2 regions of the Jutongia sp. genome follow, and region 2 is predicted to be linked to the other one. Evidence: predicted binding sites of a transcription regulator. Region 2 holds the regulator's gene; the other holds the start of a gene.
The links. Region 2 encodes HrcA, which represses chaperone genes, less so after heat shock. Its sites were predicted from a motif close to TGTTAGCACTCNNNNNNNNNGAGTGCTAACA; they were not measured.
Positions count from the first base shown of each region.

Region 1 (9,582 bases), on a different contig from region 2:
TCAGCCATATCATCCCTCATTTCTATCTGCCCGGACGTCATCTGTCGCCGGACATCTGAAGTTCTTTGATTAATCTTCGTCTGCTGTCAGCTCTTCGGTTGCCATGATGAACTTCACACTTCCGTCCATTCCATCCGCATTGCCGCTGAAGCTTGTGTAATCACCGGAGATACTGCTGATCTTGGAAAGTCTGTCGTTCAGATCATCTGCACTGTCTAACATTTCCGTTACCGCATCTGCGATCTTGCTGATACCCTGCTTATCGAACTCGTTCATACCGTTTTCAAGAGTAGAAGCACCATCATTAAGGGAAGAAATGCCATCTGAAACGGCTCCTGTTGCATTAACAAGCTTTGTCATACCGGCAAACAGTGTGCCGGTTCCCTGCTGAAGCTGCACTGCTCCCTTGCGAAGCTTGCTGCTGTTGCCAGTCAGTTTCTTTGCTCCCTTTGTAATCGTGGATGCATTCTTGATCAGTCCGGATGCACCATCGTTAAGTGCCTTGTTATTGTCCGTCAGCGTTCCTGCCGCTGTGTTCATCTGATTGATGCTGTCAGATAACTGTGTCACGCCTGCCTTCATCTGTGCATTTCCATCGGTCAGAGCCTTGGAGCTGTCACGAAGCTGTGATGCATAGCCGGACATTGTGCCGGCTGCCGTCTCCAGAGAAGCTGCACCTGTGTACAGATTCTGTCCGGTTGCAGTCTTGTCGGTTGCTGCCTTCATAGTTGCAAGAGCGACTGCCAGATCTGTCTGACCATTCTTATCGGCATCTCCATCTGCCTTGCCGTTTGTTGCTGCATCTACAGCATCGGCCACCTGCTCGCCGCCCTGAATATACTGGATCGCGCCCTGAAGTGCTGCGGCTGCCTGCTTTGCACTGGCATCACCGGCTGCTGCGGCTGCCTCGTACTGCTTCTCCATTGCCTCAAGACCTGCAACACACTGATCCAGCTCGTCTGTCTTCTTCAGCTTGTTCGCTGCTGCATTCAGGGCAGTAACACCCTGCTGTGCCTGACCAAGACCATCATCCAGCTGACCAATGCCCTCCTTTAAGCTCTTGGTTCCTGTCGTCATCTGATCCATATTGTCCTTTGCCAGAAGTTTATTAACAGAAGCCACATAGGTATCTACACCGCTCCCGAGCTTCTCATACTGTGCCGGAAGATCCTTTGTTGCGGTACGAAGCTGACCAATTGCATCAACCAGCTGGCTTGTTCCTGTCGTATACGCCTGCACACCCTTTGAAAGTGTCTTGGCACCCTTTACATAAGTGGTCACGCCATTAAGCAGCTTATCGGTTCCCTTTGTATAACTTACGATACCGGTCTTTAATGTACCGGCACCATCCTTAAGTGTACCTACGCCATCCTTGGCTGTCTTAACCGCATCTGCATATTCGGAAAAGCTGTCACTTAACTTCTCCGTACCTTCATGAAGCTTCTTACTTCCATTGACAAGCTGAGAAGAAGCATCGGTCAGATCATCAATCTTATCCGTAAAATCGTCCATATCATCAATCTTGTCAAAATCAAGCTCATTGAACAGCTGATTCGTTGCTACTGTATAAGTGGAATTCATCTCGAAATTCTTGACATCCGCCTTGATCGTAACAGTGTCGGTAATCTTGTCACTGATCTTTGAGGTATCGATATCCATATCATCACCAAAGTCAAGGTTATCCAGATCAAGACTTTCTGCCAGACCCGGGAATCCATAAGCAACAACAACATCATTGTCACCCTCAGATACGAGTGTACCATTGTCAATTGTTACATTTTCAAACTTATCAACCGGAAGGATCATTCCTGTCACCATCATAAACGGTGTATAAATATCTGTCTGCTTTCCCCCCAGTGAAACGGTCTGCTTAGAGTGGTTTGTATACTTGATCGTCATCTCGACCTTACCACTCTTACCGATCAGATCCTTCGGTGCTGTCTCCTTACCATCCAGCTTATAAGTAATATTCATGCTTACCGGCAGATTCTTGTCTGTCTTACCCTGATAATAAATATCCTTATCACCGGTATTCCATGTCAGGGAATCACCGCTCTGTGTGAACTTCTCATCACCCTTAACATTCTCAATATCCGTCAGATCAGATACATCCTTTACGGTTCCGTTAATGCCGGAGTTTTTCAGCCAGTCAGATACTACAACATCCTTTACCTGACCTGCCGCATCTGTATTGACATATACTGTTTCCTGCTTGGATACATCCTCCTTATCCAGTCCGCCTGACTCGCTTGTCTTAACCTTCTCTGTGCTTGACACACTTGCTGCCATGGCATCTACTGCGAATGTATGACCGGCATACTCCACACTGCCCGTCAGAAGACCTGCTGTCAGAAGACCTGTTAAGCCTAACGCTAAGATTCGTTTCATATTCTTTCTCATAACAATACATCCTTTCTGCTAATCCTCTTTACGATAACTTTTCTTTCTTTGCTGCCTTGTCTCGCTGAACAATTCCTGCCTTGCGCATATCCCAAGAAGTCCGCACGATCACTCCGTCAAACAGCCAGAGCATTGCAGGAAGGATGCAGATAACAACGATCATACTGATCACTGCACCACGTGCAAGCAGGGTTACAATTGATTTGATCATATCTATCTGTGAATACAGACTCACACCGAAGGTTGCGGCGAAGAATCCGAAACCACTTGTCAAAATGGACTTGATCGAAGTTCTGTGGGCAATTCCAACAGCCTCTGCTTTTGTCGCTCCGTTGATCCTTTCCTTGTGATAACGGCTCGTCATCAGAATCGCATAATCGACGGTCGCACCAAGCTGGATCGTTCCGATAACGATACTCGTTACAAACGCAAGCGATGTATTCGTGTAATACGGAACGGACATGTTGCAGGCAATTGCAAACTCAATAACCGATACGAGAATGATCGGAATTGAGATGGATTTAAAGGTAATCAAGATAATCAAGAAGATCGCCGCGATGGAGATCGTATTTACATTTTTCAGATCGACATCCGTTACATCCTGCAGATCCTTCATCAGCGGTGCCTCACCAATAACCATGGCACCCTTCTGATAGCTCTTTACGATCTTATTGATATCCGCGATCTGCGCATTGACCTCATCCGTCGCCGACTTGTAATCCGAGCAGATAAACATCAGCTCGTAATCCTTCGTCTGAAGGATATCCCGCAGGCTGTCCGGGATCATGCTCTCCGGCATGTTCGGTCCGATCAGCGAACTAAGACCGATCACCCATTTTACTCCATCAACCTCCTCGATCTTATTGCTCATGTTCTTTTTGTCCTTTGCGGACAGGTCGCCGTTTTTCATCAGAACGATATGCATATTACTCATATCAAATTCTTCGGAAAGCTTATCATTGGCGATTGCACTAGGGATCGTCTTTGGAAGAGACGAATCAATGTTATAGTAAATCTTGTAGTTGGCATTACCATAAGCTGCAGGCGCGATCAGCACAACAAACAGTGCCAGTGCTACCCAGTGATACTTCACAATTATCTTAGACAGACCGTCCAGATTTGGCAAGAGTGATTTATGAGAAGTTTTCTCAATTGCCTTGTCAAAAGTGAGGATCAATGCCGGAAGAACAGTTACACAGGCGATCACACCGATGATAACACCCTTTGACATAACGATTCCGATATTCGTACCAAGACGGAAGGTCATGGAGCAAAGTGCCAGGAATCCGGCGATCGTTGTCAGGGAGCTGCTCGATACGGATACGAAGGTATTCGTGATCGCATGCTTCATCGCACGCTTGTTATCGTCAGGGAATCTCTCCTTGTTCGCCTCATAGCTTTCCAGCAGGAAGATGGAATAATCCATCGTGACCGCCAGCTGAAGCACCGCCGCCAACGCCTGTGTGATGTACGAGATCTCACCCAGCATAAAGTTGCTTCCAAGGTTATACACGATCGACATACCGATCGTCGCCAGGAAAATTAACGGTGTCACAAACGACTCCATCGTGATCAGCAGCACCACAAGCACCAGAGCTGCTGCGATCATAACGTATACCGGCATTTCCTTGAGCGCCAGATCCTTGATGTCGGTAACGACACCGGACATACCGGCGGCAAATGCACTCTTTCCAACCGTCTTACGGATATTGGCGATCGCATCCATCGTATCATCCGCCGACGTCGTATTATCAAAGAGCGCGATCATCATCGTCGCATCTCCGTTAAAAAATGCCTTCCGAAGCTTATCCGGCATCATCTTGGTCGGCACGGAGATATCCAGTGCATCGTCATACCAGAGGACATCCTCCACATGATCGATCGCCTCGATCTTCTTCTCCAGGGCTGCCGCATCCTTCATCGACATATCCTCCACAACGATCATGGAAAAGGCACCCATACCAAACTCATCTACCATGACATCCTGTCCCTTAACCGTCTCAAGACTGTCCGGGAGATAACTCAGAATATCATAATTCACTCTCGTAGAAACATAACCGATCCCACTTGGAATCAGCAGGATCACAGCAAGCAAAATAATGATATTTTTATGCTTGGTGATAAATTCTGCAAGTTTCTTCATGACTTTCCTTCCTTTCTCTTTTCATTTTTCAAAAAATGACCGGTAGTCATTTTCTTTAATCTAAAGGGTACTATATCACAAAAATGACCATTGGTCAATATTCTTATTAACAAAAAAATGTCAATTATTTATCACTTATCCCGCAATCCTTTGTGCATATTTTCAACAAAAGAAGCCGGATGCTCTGGGATGCCCCAAAACACCGGCTTCTTGGTACAATTTATGCATATCCGGTCTGCACCGGACATTATATTACTCCTGTGTCAGAAGAAGCATGATCTCATTGCTGCGTGCAACAAAATCCGTCATCTCCTCTGCAGGAAGCGGCTTATTGGCAAGCATTGCCAGATCATAAAGCTGCTTGCAGAACATATCGACATGCTCTCCCTCTGTATGCTCAAGGATATACTTGACCAGAGCGTTGTTGGCATTTAAGATCAGAGTCTCTCCGCCGCCAAACATGCTCATATCCATGCCCATGCCGCCTGCGCTGTACATCTTCATCATATCCTGCATACGGCGTGTCTCCTCGGACAACGTGATCATAGAAGAGATATTCTCATTCTTCAGATTCTGGACCTGCACCTCAAGCTGATCCTTGCCGAGCGCTTTCTTGAAGACATCACTGAGTGTCTCTGTCTGCTTCTTTAATGTCTCCTCATCGCCTTCTTCCTTCATGGAATCGGAAATATCGGAATCAATTCTCTGGAAGTGTACCTTGACATCCTCACTCTGCTCTAACTGTGTGATGAATGGCTGGTCAATCGTATGCGCAAGGATCAGAGCATCCATTCCCTGCTCCCTGAACAGATTGATATACTGACTCTGCTGCTGTACATCCGTCACATAGTAAACGGTCGTCGGCTCCTCTTCCTTCGTCTCGGTCTCCTCGCCGGCTTCCTCCTTTGCGACATCCTCAGCATCCACAACCTCCGGCTGCTCCTCATCATTGCCCTTGACATTCTCCACATACTCCGGCAGGGTAATGAACTTATCGTCCAGATTCTTAAAGATGATAAAATCCTTCATCTTCTCCTGGAATTTCTGATCCTTCAGGCAGCCAAACTTGATGAATGGACTGATATCATCCCAGTATTTCTCGTAATTCTCGCGGTCAACCTTGTACATACCGGACAGCTTGTCCGCAACCTTCTTGGTAATGTAGTCAGAAATCTTCTTAACAAAGCCATCGTTCTGCAGTGCGCTTCGTGATACATTCAGTGGCAGATCCGGACAATCGATCACACCCTTTAACAGCATCAGAAACTCCGGAATAACTTCTTTGATATTATCGGCGATAAATACCTGGTTATTATAGAGCTTGATCACTCCCTCAAGATTATCATACTGTGTATTTACCTTCGGGAAGTATAAAATGCCCTTCAGATTAAATGGATAATCCATGTTCAGATGAATCCAGAATAAAGGCTCCTTGTAATCATTAAATACCTTACGGTAGAAACTCTTGTACTCCTCATCGGTACACTCATTCGGATGCTTCATCCACAGAGGTGTCGTATCACTTAAGGATACCGGACGCTTGTTGATCTTTGCCTTTTCCTTAGCCGGTGAGATCTCAACGGTCTCTTTCTCGCCGTTTTCATTCTCCTTCTCCTCGGTCTTTGCCTCCTCGGTAAACTTCTCAACAACGACATCATCCTCACGGATATCTGCTGCGTCGATCGTCTCGTACTCCTGCTCGGCTCCTTCCTTGGAAAGATAAATATTCACCGGCATGAAGGAGCAGTATTTCTCAATGATCTCCTTGATACGGTACTCATTTGCAAACTCTACACTGTCCTCGGACAGATACAGTGTGATCTTCGTTCCGACTTCCTTCTTATCTCCGTCAAACATTTCGAAATTGATGCCGCCCTCGGACTCCCAGTGAACCGGAACCGCATCCTTCTGCCAGGAAAGGGTATCGATTGTTACCTTGTCTGCAACCATAAATGCGGAATAAAAACCAAGACCAAAATGACCGATGATCTGATCCTCATTTGTCTTGTCCTTATATTTCTCCAGGAAATCCGTCGCACCGGAAAATGCAACCTGATTGATATACTCCTTAACCTCAGCCTCCGTCATGCCGATACCGGTATCGGTAAATGACAATGTCTTATGCTCCGGGCTTACCTCAACCTGAATGCTCGCCTTATAGTCCTCCGGGAAATCATACTCTCCCATAACCTCCAGCTTCTTTAACTTCGTGATCGCATCACAGCCGTTGGACACCAGCTCGCGAACAAAAATATCATGATCCGAATATAACCATTTCTTAATGATCGGGAACATATTCTCTGATTCAATTGATAAACTGCCTTTTTCCATCTGCATAATTACAACCTCCTGTTTCTTCCTTTATATGCATTCTGTCTGAAATGCAAAAAAATCTGCCATTTTGTCAATTAGCAATCACTCTTATCGACTGCTAACAATCATTCTGGTAGATATCTTAGTACGAAATAAAATAATTGTCAAGAAAAATTTAGCACTCTTTCATAAAGAGTGCTAAATTATGTATCTGATATTCTTCTGTGTCTACCGTGTTACTGCACCGGCGCTTGTCACTGCTGCACCGGAAGAAGGCTGTGCCGGTACCGGCGTATTCACTGCTGCCGGAACAGCTGTAGCTGTAGCCGCAGCTGCCTGATCGGCCATCACTGTCACCTGACAGACTGCACGTTTTCCATTCAATGTTGTAAATATAACGGAAACTGTTCCTTCCCTGTGTGCAGTAAGAACTCCCTTCGAGGATACGGACACCGTCTCTGTATCTGTACTTATCCAGGATCCCTTCTTATATACTTTCAACATCTTTGCAGGACTGACCGATGCCTTTAAGGTCTTTTTCTGTGCAACCCTCATCTTCAATGAAGAAGACATCTTTACCTTTGTCGGAACCTTGTCTGCTACAATAACCTTGACCAACTTTCTAAGTTTTTTGTTTTTCTTTGAAGTAACACGAATTGTTGTTACTCCTATTTTCTTTCCTTTGACCACACCCTTTTTGGATACGGTTGCGACCTTTCGGTTGGCGATCTCATACTTCACCGCCTTACTTGCTCCATTTGGCGCAATCGATGAAACACCCAGTGTCTGTTTCCCATGCACTTTCACCAGAACTGTGCTGTAGTTCAACGACATCATGATCGGCTTTGCTGCCGCAGCTGCTTTCCCCGGCATCTGTGCAGTAAGAACTGCCACGATCATTACAATTACCATCATTCGCTTCATAACGGATCTCATATTATTCCTCCATTTCTATCCGCCATCGCCCCATTTAATCCATTCTCCTGTCACAGTTCCCCTTGTTACTTCTGTGACGCTGCACATGCCAGAGCAGATGCGATCACCTTGTCCATATCAAAATACTGATATTGTCCCAATCTTCCCCCAAAGATCAGACCGCTCTCCTTCTCTGCCAGTGCATGATACTGCTGATACAACTCCGTATTTCTGGAATCGTTGACCGGATAATATGGTTCCTCGCCCGGCTTCCATTCGGAAGAATACTCTCTGGTGATCACCGTCACCGGCTGTGTGCCAAACGTGAAATGCTTATGCTCGATAATACGCGTGTATGGCACATCCGCCGCCGTATAATTCACCACGGCATTCCCCTGGTAATTCTCACAGTCTAACTTCTCTGTTTCAAACCGCAGAGAACGATACTGCAAATGTCCCAGACTGTATCCAAAATATTCATCAATCGGTCCTGTATACACCGTTGTATCCGCTTCAATCTGTTCACGAACCTTAAAATAGTCCGTATTGCACCGTACCTCGATTCCATCCAGAAGGCGTTCTACCATCTTCGTATAGCCATCTATCGGGATTCCCTGATAACGGTCATTGAAATAATTATTATCGTAGGTAAAACGCAGCGGCAGTCTCTTTATGATAAATGCCGGAAGCTCCGTACATTTCCTGCCCCACTGCTTCTGGGTATACCCCTTGATCAGCTTCTCATACACATCCGTTCCCACCAGACGGATCGCCTGCTCCTCAAGATTTGCAGGTTCACCGATCCCGGCATCCATGATCTGTTTATCAATGATCGCCTTTGCTTCCGCCGGTGTCTTAATCCCCCACATCTTACTAAACGTGTTCATATTAAACGGAAGATTGTAAAGCTCGTCCCCGTAAACAGCAACCGGTGAATTAATATACTGATTAAATTCCGTGTACCGGTTTACATATTGCCAGATCTTTTTGTCAGAAGTGTGGAAAATGTGTGCACCATAACGATGAACATGAATCCCATCGACCTCTTCGGTATAAATGTTGCCTGCAATATGATCTCTCTTCTCAATGACAAGACATTTCTTTCCCTGATCCGTCATCTCTCTCGCAAACACCGCGCCAAACAGACCTGCGCCCACGATCAAATAATCATACTTCATATTTCCCTCCTGTGTGACGGTTCCGGCTTTTCTGCCGGTCTTAACCGCATCTATTATCATAACGCACTAAATTATAAAAGTAAAGTATTGCTCTTACCCAAAAAATAATATTTTCCAAAAATATTCATGCCCGGATTGCCATGCGGGTCTTCCTTCTTCAGCATGCGATCCCACATCGCAAAAAACAGATGCCAGTGCTCCTGACTCGCCTTTGAGCATCTCTGCTTCTGGCGCCAGGTCAGCCCCTGCAGCTTCGTAAAGGATACATACGGCGTATATACGCAGTCTCCCCAGCGCTTTTTCGCCTTGAGGCAAAAAGAAAACCAGGTCTGATCTGAAAAGGCACCCCAGCCGTTCCATTTCTTGGTTCCCACCTCCAGATTTTCCTCCACCCAGTCACTGTATACCTCTTCCCGGACAGCAAGCACCGCACCTCCCACCAGAGAAACATTCTGCCTGAATGCAAGGCGGTACATATAGGAGGGATCCTTTCCCGGCACGCCCCGGTACAGGCTCATGATCTGTTCCGGACGGTCCGGACGATAACCATAGCCCGCATGAAAGATCCTTCCCCGACCGTCATAGACAACCGGCGCTGCGACCATATTCTCCCTTGGCACAAGGCAGGACAAA
Region 1 is NZ_DBLXSO010000020.1:21,127-30,708, reverse strand. It holds gene ACZLMD_RS06560 (TetR/AcrR family transcriptional regulator) at 1-8, opposite strand, end outside; gene ACZLMD_RS06555 (hypothetical protein) at 70-2,400, opposite strand; gene ACZLMD_RS06550 (efflux RND transporter permease subunit) at 2,429-4,543, opposite strand; gene htpG (molecular chaperone HtpG) at 4,796-6,880, opposite strand; gene ACZLMD_RS06540 (Ig-like domain-containing protein) at 7,085-7,792, opposite strand; gene glf (UDP-galactopyranose mutase) at 7,858-8,949, opposite strand; gene ACZLMD_RS06530 (glycosyltransferase family 2 protein) at 9,021-9,582, opposite strand, start outside.
Region 1: a site for HrcA is predicted at 6,950-6,980, ahead of htpG (molecular chaperone HtpG). Genes of this name have one in related genera too.

Region 2 (9,582 bases):
GATCGGACCGGTTGCAAAGGATGTGACCGACTGTGCAACGATCCTCGAGACGATCGCTTCCCATGATCTGAAGGATTCTACCTCTGTTGAACGCAAGGATACGGATTTTACCTCCGCTCTGGTGGATGATGTGAAGGGTATGAAGATCGGTATTCCGAAGGATTATTTCGGAGAGGGGCTTGATCCTGAGGTTAAGGAAGCCGTTCTTAACGCAGCAAAGAAGCTGGAGGAGAAGGGTGCCATCGTTGAGGAGTTTGAACTGAGTCTTGTAGAGTATGCGATCCCGGCATATTATGTTATCGCCTGTGCAGAGGCAAGCTCCAATCTAGAGCGTTTCGATGGTGTGAAGTACGGTTATCGTACCAAAGAGTATGAGGGACTTCACAACATGTACAAAAAGACACGTTCCGAGGGCTTTGGCGCAGAGGTGAAGCGTCGTATCATGCTTGGTTCCTTCGTATTAAGCTCCGGTTATTATGATGCTTATTATCTGAAGGCTCTTCGTACAAAGGCACTGATCAAGAAAGCTTTTGACAAGGCGTTTGAGAAGTACGATATGATCCTTGGACCGGCAGCACCGACAACGGCACCAAAGCTTGGTGAGAGTCTCAGTGATCCGATCAAGATGTATCTGGGCGATATTTATACCATTTCTGTCAATCTTGCAGGCCTTCCCGGTATTTCTGTTCCTTGCGGCGTTGACTCAAAGGGACTTCCGATCGGTTTACAGCTGATCGGTGACTGCTTCCAGGAGAAGAAGATCATACAGGCTGCATATGCATACGAGCAGACAAGAGAGCCGGCATTTAGCCCGCTTCTGGCAGAATAGAAAGGAGACCGGAAAGATGAAACAATATGAGACTGTGATAGGACTTGAGGTCCATGTCGAGCTTGCGACAAAAACAAAGATTTTCTGCGGCTGTTCTACCGAGTTTGGAGGAGCACCGAATACTCATACATGCCCGGTTTGTACCGGTATGCCCGGTTCTCTGCCAGTTTTAAATAAGCAGGTGGTAGAGTATGCGATTGCGGTTGGTCTTGCCACAAACTGCAGTATTACCCAGTATTGTAAATTTGACCGGAAGAATTATTTCTATCCGGATAATCCACAGAACTATCAGATTTCCCAGCTGTATTTGCCAATCTGCCGCAACGGCGGCATTGAGATCGAGACGGCTGCCGGCAAGAAGACTGTCGGAATCCATGAGATCCATATGGAGGAGGATGCCGGTAAGCTGGTGCATGATGACTGGACAGGCAGCTCTATGGTTGATTACAACCGTTCCGGTGTGCCTTTGATCGAGATCGTATCCGAGCCGGATATGCGTTCTGCTGACGAGGTAATTGCTTATCTGGAGAAGCTTCGTATGATCATTCAGTATCTTGGCGCTTCTGACTGTAAGCTTCAGGAGGGTTCCATGCGTGCCGATGTCAACCTTTCCGTCAGAGAGGTTGGAGCGACAGAATTCGGAACACGTACCGAGATGAAGAACTTGAACTCTTTCAAAGCAATCTCTCATGCTATCGAGGGTGAGAGAGCACGTCAGATCGAGCTTCTGGAGGAAGGCCGTCAGGTTATTCAGGAGACAAGAAGATGGGATGACAATAAGGAGTCTTCTTATGCGATGCGTTCCAAGGAGGATGCACAGGATTACCGTTATTTCCCGGAGCCGGATCTTGTTCCGATCGTGATCAGCGACGAGTGGTTAAAGGAAGTAAAGGACAGACAGCCGGAGCTTCGCTCTGAAAAGCTGGAGCGTTACAAAAAGGAATATGACATTCCTGAGTATGATGCAGAGATCATCACAGGAACCAAGAAGATGGCAGACATCTTTGAGGCTACGACAGCAATCTGCAATAAGCCAAAGAAGGTTTCCAACTGGTTGATGGTAGAGACGATGCGCCTTCTGAAGGAGAACGAGATGGAGGCAGAGGATATTTCCTTCGCACCGGAGAATCTCGCAAAGCTGATCGAGCTGGCAGATGCCGGAGAGATCAACAGCTCTGTGGCAAAGGAAGTGTTCGAGGAGGTCTTTAAGAATAATGTTGATCCGGAGAAGTATGTTGAGGAGAAGGGCTTGAAGACCGTATCCGATGATGGTGCTCTTCGTGAGGTGATCGAGAAGGTCGTTGCGGACAATCCAAAGTCCGTTGAGGATTACAACAGCGGTAAGAAGAAAGCGATCGGCTTCCTGGTTGGTCAGACTATGAAGGCTATGCAGGGGAAGGCTGATCCTGGAATGGTCAATAAGATTCTGAAGGAAGTTTTGGGCTAAATAGGAAATGGGGTGCAGCATGACGGAACAGAGAAGAAATATCCGGATCCCGGTGAAGATGAATCTGGAGGTTTCCGATATCTTCAAACAGGATAATGTAAAGGTCAGTAATATCAATGCACCGATCGAGGTCATTGATATCTGCCGTGACGGCATTGGCTTTGTCACCAAAAGTGTTTTGCCAATCGGGTTTTATTTCAATTCCCGGCTGGAATTTCATAGCAGCCAGAATGCGATCAACTGTGTGATCCAGATCATCCGCCAGAGTAAGAGTGAGGACGGTCTGTATCATTATGGATGTACATTTACCGGGATGCCTGCTGTATTTGACTACATCTTCGAGGAGATGGAGGAGGAATATAAACGGGCTGAGGCGCAGGAAAATGTTGCGGCAGAATAATAAAGAACAGATCAAAGAGGAATATTCGCGTTGTGGAATATTTTTGTGATAGTTTGAAAAAAGACGGTACTCAGGAAACGGGTACCGCCTTTTTGATAACGGATAGAAAAGGCACAAGAGTAGTGTATAAGGGCAAAGAACTGCTTTTAATCTTTTATGCCCGGATATCAAAGGAGAACCGTTTCATTTCATGGGATGCAGACGGTGTTACCTTTGCGTTGAGAAAATCCTGAACCGGCGTTTCCGACTGTGTAAGAGGCTGTACCTGAACCTGACAGGTATAGCCTTTTTCAGTGAGAGAATCGGTCAGAAGATGTGTATTGCGTTCGATCAGGCGAAGGGAATCCTCCTTTTCCAGATGAAAATCAGCCTTGATATTCTGATGATCCTTTTCCAGACGGACATTGACGGTACCGAGGTGATCCATTTCCAGATGAAGCATCAGACTCAGCTTTTGCGGATTCTGCTTCATTTTATCCTTTTTGGTATAGACGTAGAGATCTCCGTGCGCGTTCTGGTTCTGCAGCTTCAGAGGAAGCTGCATATAGGCAAATGCCTGGTTTAAGGACTTCATAAAGTCAATGTTGCCCTGCATATCATGAGCCTGACCGGAAAGCTGCCCGGAATCGCTGCCGGAAAGCGTGGTATTGATCAGCGTCTCAAAGGAGTTCATTTTCTGCTCCATAGACTGATAGAACGAGTCCGGCTCGTTTGTTTTGGCAAGCCGGTGCGGGGAGATCGTAAAGCTGTCAAGCAGCACATTTTGAAACAGTGTCCGGAATGCTTCGGTCTGAAACAGATTCTGTGTCAGGGCGCTGTCGGAATGTGCGATACTGTTTTTGATCGCAGCAAGTGTATCTGTGGCAGAGATGTCACCGGATAAAACGCGGTCAGTGATCCCGGAATCAACACCCATACCATGCAGATAACGGGCAAGCTCAGAGCGCATTTCGGGAGTAAGCTGCAGGAAAAGCTGGCTGTTTTGTCTGCCAAAGGATGTGACACCGGAAAGGAGCGTGTCGATAACGGCAGGGGTATGAGTGATATTGGCAGAACCCTCGTGCGGGGCGGCTAACATCTCATTGATATTCTGGAAAGACGACCTGGCGGCATCGGACAGGTTATGAAACAGGCGTCCGGCAAAGGAACGTGCGGATACGGAATCGGCGGAGGCTTCTGCAGCGTTGCTGTTTGCTGCATCGGAGGAAGCGTCCGGTAAAATGGCATCTGTTTCTGTGCTTTCCGCGATTTTTCCGGAAAGAACGCTTTCTAATGTGGTTAATTCCCCGGACAGGGAAGAAGCCGGCTGCGGATTTAATAATTGAAGGATCTCGTCAGATTTTGCCTGCAGTTCGGCGGCAGGACAATGTTCCGAAAGAACAATCGTCTGTCCTGTAATCGCCTTCTGGATCAGCAGAGCCGCCTCCTTGCCGGTCATGGTGCCTGATTGAAAAGCAGCCAGTTGTTCGTCGGTCATCGGTGTTTCTGAAAGCATTGTCTTTAAGGAAGAAAGATCAGCCTCCGACAGATCCGCGATCGTCGGGAGCGCGGAAGCGGTGTCTGCGTTCGTGCGACCGGCTGCAGCGGAATCATCGTCTGCAAGTGCAATACTTAAAAGCTTCTCGCCAAACATCGCAACAATGTTGGACGGACCGTTTCCGGCAAGAGTCTCTAAAAGCTCCGGAATCTGGTTGGAGAAGGTTTCTACACGGGCAAGAAGCGAGTGCGTGCCGTTACGATACGCACTGAACTGTGCCACGCTGTCTGCGGTAACCTGGTATTGCTTGCGGTTCATCAGACAGAGCGTTTCCATGTCATCCGTACCAAGATCATATGCCTGTTGCATCAGCTGCTGGATCGATTGTTTGTTGATCGGCATCAGATTGTCCATCAGTGCCTTGACGGCAGACTGGTTGCGCTCTGTGGCCGGAAGAGATGCCTCCTCCAGAGCCTTGTTGATCAGCGTCAGCTCTGTCTCTGTGTAGCTGTTTGGAATCGCATCCAGCATAACGCCGGAGGGAGAGACGGAAGATAGGCGGAAGGCGGCAGTCTGCCCGATGGAAAGGGAAGAACTGTCCGCAATCTGCCCCTTGATCAGCGTATTATTTTCCAATGTAATGGTGATCTCATTGTTGCGCAGGTCGGAAATCTCCCCACGGATCACATCGCCCTGGCGGATCTGGTTCATGCCGCTTCTTGCAACACCGTAGCTGCTCATCTGTCCGACGGAGCGGCCTGCCTGTCCCGGATTATTGCGGGCAGCAGCCTGGTTTCCGGTCATAGTCAAATTATTTCCTCTGTTGCCTGTATTAGTCGATGTGATGATAGGATCTGCCATAATGTATTCCAAACCTTTCTATAAATAGATCGTGATTCTTTCTATAATAAATGCACCGGATTGTTGTATGATCTCGGTGATCCGGCAAACATCTTTGTGTCATTATTATATATGGTATTTCGGCTGTTTTGCAAGAAACATGAAAAAAACTGAAAAAATTAGCAAAAATATCTTGACAATAAAAAATGATAGTGCTATCTTACTAATTAGATGTTAGCACTCCACCTCAAAGAGTGCTAACAAATAAAGACAAGGGAGTGATAGTTTGGAGCTGGATGAAAGAAAGCTTAAAATACTTCAGGCGATTATCCGGACATATTTAGAGACGGGTGAGCCGGTAGGATCCAGAACGATTTCCAAGTACTCTGATCTGAATCTCAGTTCCGCTACCATCCGAAATGAGATGTCTGATCTGGAGGAGATGGGATACATTTTACAGCCGCATACCTCGGCAGGACGTATTCCTTCCGATAAGGGTTACCGTCTTTACGTTGACACGATGTTGGACGACAAGGCACAGGAAGTGCATGACATGAAAGCGGAGCTTACAGAGAAGGCCGGTAAGATCGATGATCTTCTCAAGCGGGTTGCGAAGCTTCTGGCGGTCAATACGAATTACGCCACGATGGTTTCGGGACCGCGGTACGCCTCCAAGAAGGTCAAGTTCATTCAGCTTACGCTGGTGGATGAGAGAAGCCTTCTTGTCGTGATCGTTTTGGACAACAACGTAGTCAAGAACAAAATGATCCATATGGAGGATTCCATGGATCAGGAGACATTGCTTCGGTTAAACTTCATTATGAATACAACCTTAAATGGTCTGGATGTCATGGATATGAATCTTGCCGTGATACAGAAGATCAAGGAACAGATGGGAGCACACAACAGTGTGATCGATTCGGTTCTTGAGATTATCGGCAGTGCTTTGACGGAGGATGAGGATCTGGAGATCTACACAAGTGGAGCAACAAATATTCTGAAGTATCCGGAACTTGCAGACAAGTCCAATGCAGCACAGATCTTAAGTGCATTTGAGGAGAAGAAGGACTTAAACGAATGGATCGAACAGGAGCCGGTCGGACAGAACGATGATAACCACGCCATACAGGTTTACATCGGCGGTGAGACGCAGGTTGAGTCCATGAAGGATTGTTCGCTGGTAACAGCGACCTACCGGATTGACGATGGTGTTTACGGCAAGGTCGGGATCGTAGGTCCGAAGCGAATGGATTATGACAAGGTAGTTGCTACACTGCAGTCCATGATGGAGCAGTTAGATGACATATTTAAAGACAAAAAGTAAGTCACAGAGGATGGCTTAAGAGAGGTGGTAGAAGGTGAGTCAGGAGAAAGAAACAAATCAGGACATGACAGAAGAGACAACGACAGAGAACACAGAGGAAACAACAAAGGACAGTGAGGTGACAGCAGAGACTGCCGGTGAGGCAGAAGAGAAGGAAGCTGTGGCTGAAGATAAAGAAGCCGTTGGCGAAGAGAAGAAATCACTCTTTGGCAAGAAGAAAAGTTCCAAGCTGGAGGAAAAGATCGCTGAGTTAGAGGATGCAAGAATGCGTCAGCTTGCCGAGTTCGAGAACTTCCGGAAGCGCTCCGAAAAAGAAAAGAGCCAGATGTTTGAGATCGGTGCAAAGTCAGTGGTTGAAAAGATCCTTCCGGTCATTGATAACTTTGAAAGAGGTCTTGCTTCCATGCCGGAGGAGGAAAAGGGAAAGCCATTTGCAGACGGTATCGAGCTTGTTTACAAGCAGATGCTCGGAGCACTGGATGAGATCGGAGTCAAGCCGATCGAGGCAGTGGGACAGGAATTTGATCCGAATTTCCATAATGCGGTTATGACCGTCGAGTCAGAGGATATGGAAAGCGGAACGGTGGCAGAGGAATTGCAGAAGGGATATATGTATCAGGATTCTGTCGTACGCCACAGTATGGTAAAGGTAGTCAGTTAATTTAAGATAGAGCAATGAAAGAAGAATTATAGAGAAAGAGAGGACAAAACAATGGGAAAGATTATTGGTATTGACTTAGGAACAACAAACTCATGCGTCGCTGTTATGGAAGGTGGAAAACCGGTTGTCGTAACAAATACAGAGGGCGCACGTACAACACCATCTGTTGTAGCATTTTCAAAATCCGGTGAGAGACTTGTCGGTGAGCCGGCAAAGCGTCAGGCAGTAACAAACGCTGACAAGACAATCTCTTCTATCAAGAGACATATGGGTACCGATTACCGCGTTGCAATCGATGATAAGAAGTATTCTCCACAGGAGATTTCCGCAATGATCCTTCAGAAGCTGAAGGCAGATGCAGAGAATTATCTCGGTGAGAAGGTTACAGAGGCTGTTATTACAGTTCCTGCATACTTCAACGATGCACAGCGTCAGGCAACAAAGGATGCCGGTAAGATCGCAGGTCTTGATGTAAAGCGTATCATCAACGAGCCAACTGCAGCAGCGCTTGCATATGGTCTTGATAACGAGAAAGAGCAGAAGATCATGGTTTATGACCTTGGTGGTGGTACTTTCGATGTATCTATTATCGAGATTGGTGACGGTGTCATCGAGGTTCTTGCAACATCCGGAGATAATCACCTCGGTGGTGATGATTTCGATCAGAAGATCACAGATTACATGATCGCAGAATTCAAGAAGGAAAACGGTGTTGATCTGTCTCAGGATAAGATGGCACTTCAGAGATTAAAGGAAGCAGCAGAGAAGGCAAAGAAGGAGCTTTCTTCTGCAACAACAACCAACATTAACCTGCCATTCATCAGCATGAATGACAATGGACCGCTTCATTTCGATATGAACCTGTCCAGAGCAAAGTTTGATGAGCTGACACATGATCTGGTTGAGAGAACAGCAACTCCTGTAACAAATGCACTCCGTGATGCAGGAATTACGGCTTCAGAGCTTGGAAAGGTTCTTCTGGTCGGTGGTTCTACACGTATCCCGGCTGTACAGGATAAGGTACAGCAGATGACCGGTCATGAGCCAAGCAAGTCCTTAAATCCGGATGAGTGCGTTGCACTCGGAGCTTCCGTACAGGGTGGTAAGCTTGCCGGTGATGCAGGTGCCGGTGATATCCTTCTTCTGGATGTTACTCCACTTTCCCTGTCTATCGAGACAATGGGTGGTATCGCTACAAAGCTGATCGAGAGAAATACAACGATCCCTACCAAGAAGAGCCAGATCTTCTCTACCGCAGCAGATAATCAGAGTGCAGTAGATATCAACGTTCTTCAGGGTGAGCGTCAGTTTGCGAAGGATAACAAGTCACTTGGACAGTTCCGTCTGGATGGTATCCCTCCGGCACGTCGTGGTGTTCCACAGATCGAGGTTACCTTTGATATCGATGCAAACGGTATCGTAAATGTATCCGCTAAGGATCTTGGAACCGGCAAGGAGCAGCATATCACGATCACAGCCGGATCAAACATGTCCGATGATGATATCGATAAGGCAGTGAAGGAAGCTGCTGAGTTTGAGGCACAGGATAAGAAGCGTAAGGAAGGCATTGATGCCCGTAACGAGGCTGATTCCATGGTATTCCAGACACAGAAGGCTCTGGATGAGGTTGGCGACAAGGTAGATGCTTCTGAGAAGGCAAAGGTTCAGGCGGAGCTTGACAGCTTGAAGGAATTAGTTGAGAAGACGAATCCGGAAGAGCTTTCTGATGCCGATGTAGATGCATTAAAGGCTGGTAAGGAGAAACTGATGGAAGCAGCTCAGGCTGTATTTACCAAGATGTATGAGCAGCAGGCTCAGGCAAACGGTGGAGCAGCAGGTGCAGGTCCGGACATGGGTAACATGGGTGGAGCCGCAGGCGCCGGCAATGCTTCCGATGATGTTGTCGATGGAGATTACCGCGAGATTTAAGCTAAATATAAATAAACATGAGATAGACCATTGATTGCACGAATGCAGCAGGCAGACGTTACGGTTAATGGTCTGTCTATCTATAAATGAACAGTATGAGAGATGGAGAGAGCTATGGCAGAGAAGAGAGATTATTATGAAGTGCTCGGGGTCAGCAAGAGTGCATCCGATTCCGAATTAAAGTCCGCATATCGTAAGTTAGCCAAGAAATATCATCCCGATATGAATCCGGGAGATAAGGAGGCAGAAGCAAAGTTTAAAGAGGCTTCTGAGGCATACAGCGTATTGAGTGATCCGGATAAGCGCCGTCAGTACGATCAGTTTGGTCATGCGGCATTTGAAGGGGGTGCAGGCGGTGGAGCAGGCGGCTTCGATTTCAGTGGAATGGATATGAGTGACATTTTCGGAGATATCTTTGGCGATTTCTTCGGTGGCGGTCGTTCCAGAGCACAGAGTAATGGTCCGATGAAGGGACAGAATCTGCACCACACGATCCGCATTACCTTTGAGGAGGCATGCTTTGGTACCGAGAAGGAGCTGGACCTTCCGCTGCAGGATGAGTGTGAGAGCTGCCACGGCACAGGTGCCAAGGCAGGAACCACCCCGGAGACATGTTCCAAGTGTGGTGGTAAAGGTCAGGTGGTATTTACCCAGCAGTCTCTGTTTGGCATGGTC
Region 2 is NZ_DBLXSO010000047.1:1,206-10,787, reverse strand. It holds gene gatA (Asp-tRNA(Asn)/Glu-tRNA(Gln) amidotransferase subunit GatA) at 1-829, shown strand, start outside; gene gatB (Asp-tRNA(Asn)/Glu-tRNA(Gln) amidotransferase subunit GatB) at 846-2,276, shown strand; gene ACZLMD_RS10485 (PilZ domain-containing protein) at 2,296-2,676, shown strand; gene ACZLMD_RS10480 (flagellar hook-length control protein FliK) at 2,831-5,014, opposite strand; gene hrcA (heat-inducible transcriptional repressor HrcA) at 5,280-6,317, shown strand; gene grpE (nucleotide exchange factor GrpE) at 6,382-6,978, shown strand; gene dnaK (molecular chaperone DnaK) at 7,030-8,907, shown strand; gene dnaJ (molecular chaperone DnaJ) at 9,022-9,582, shown strand, end outside.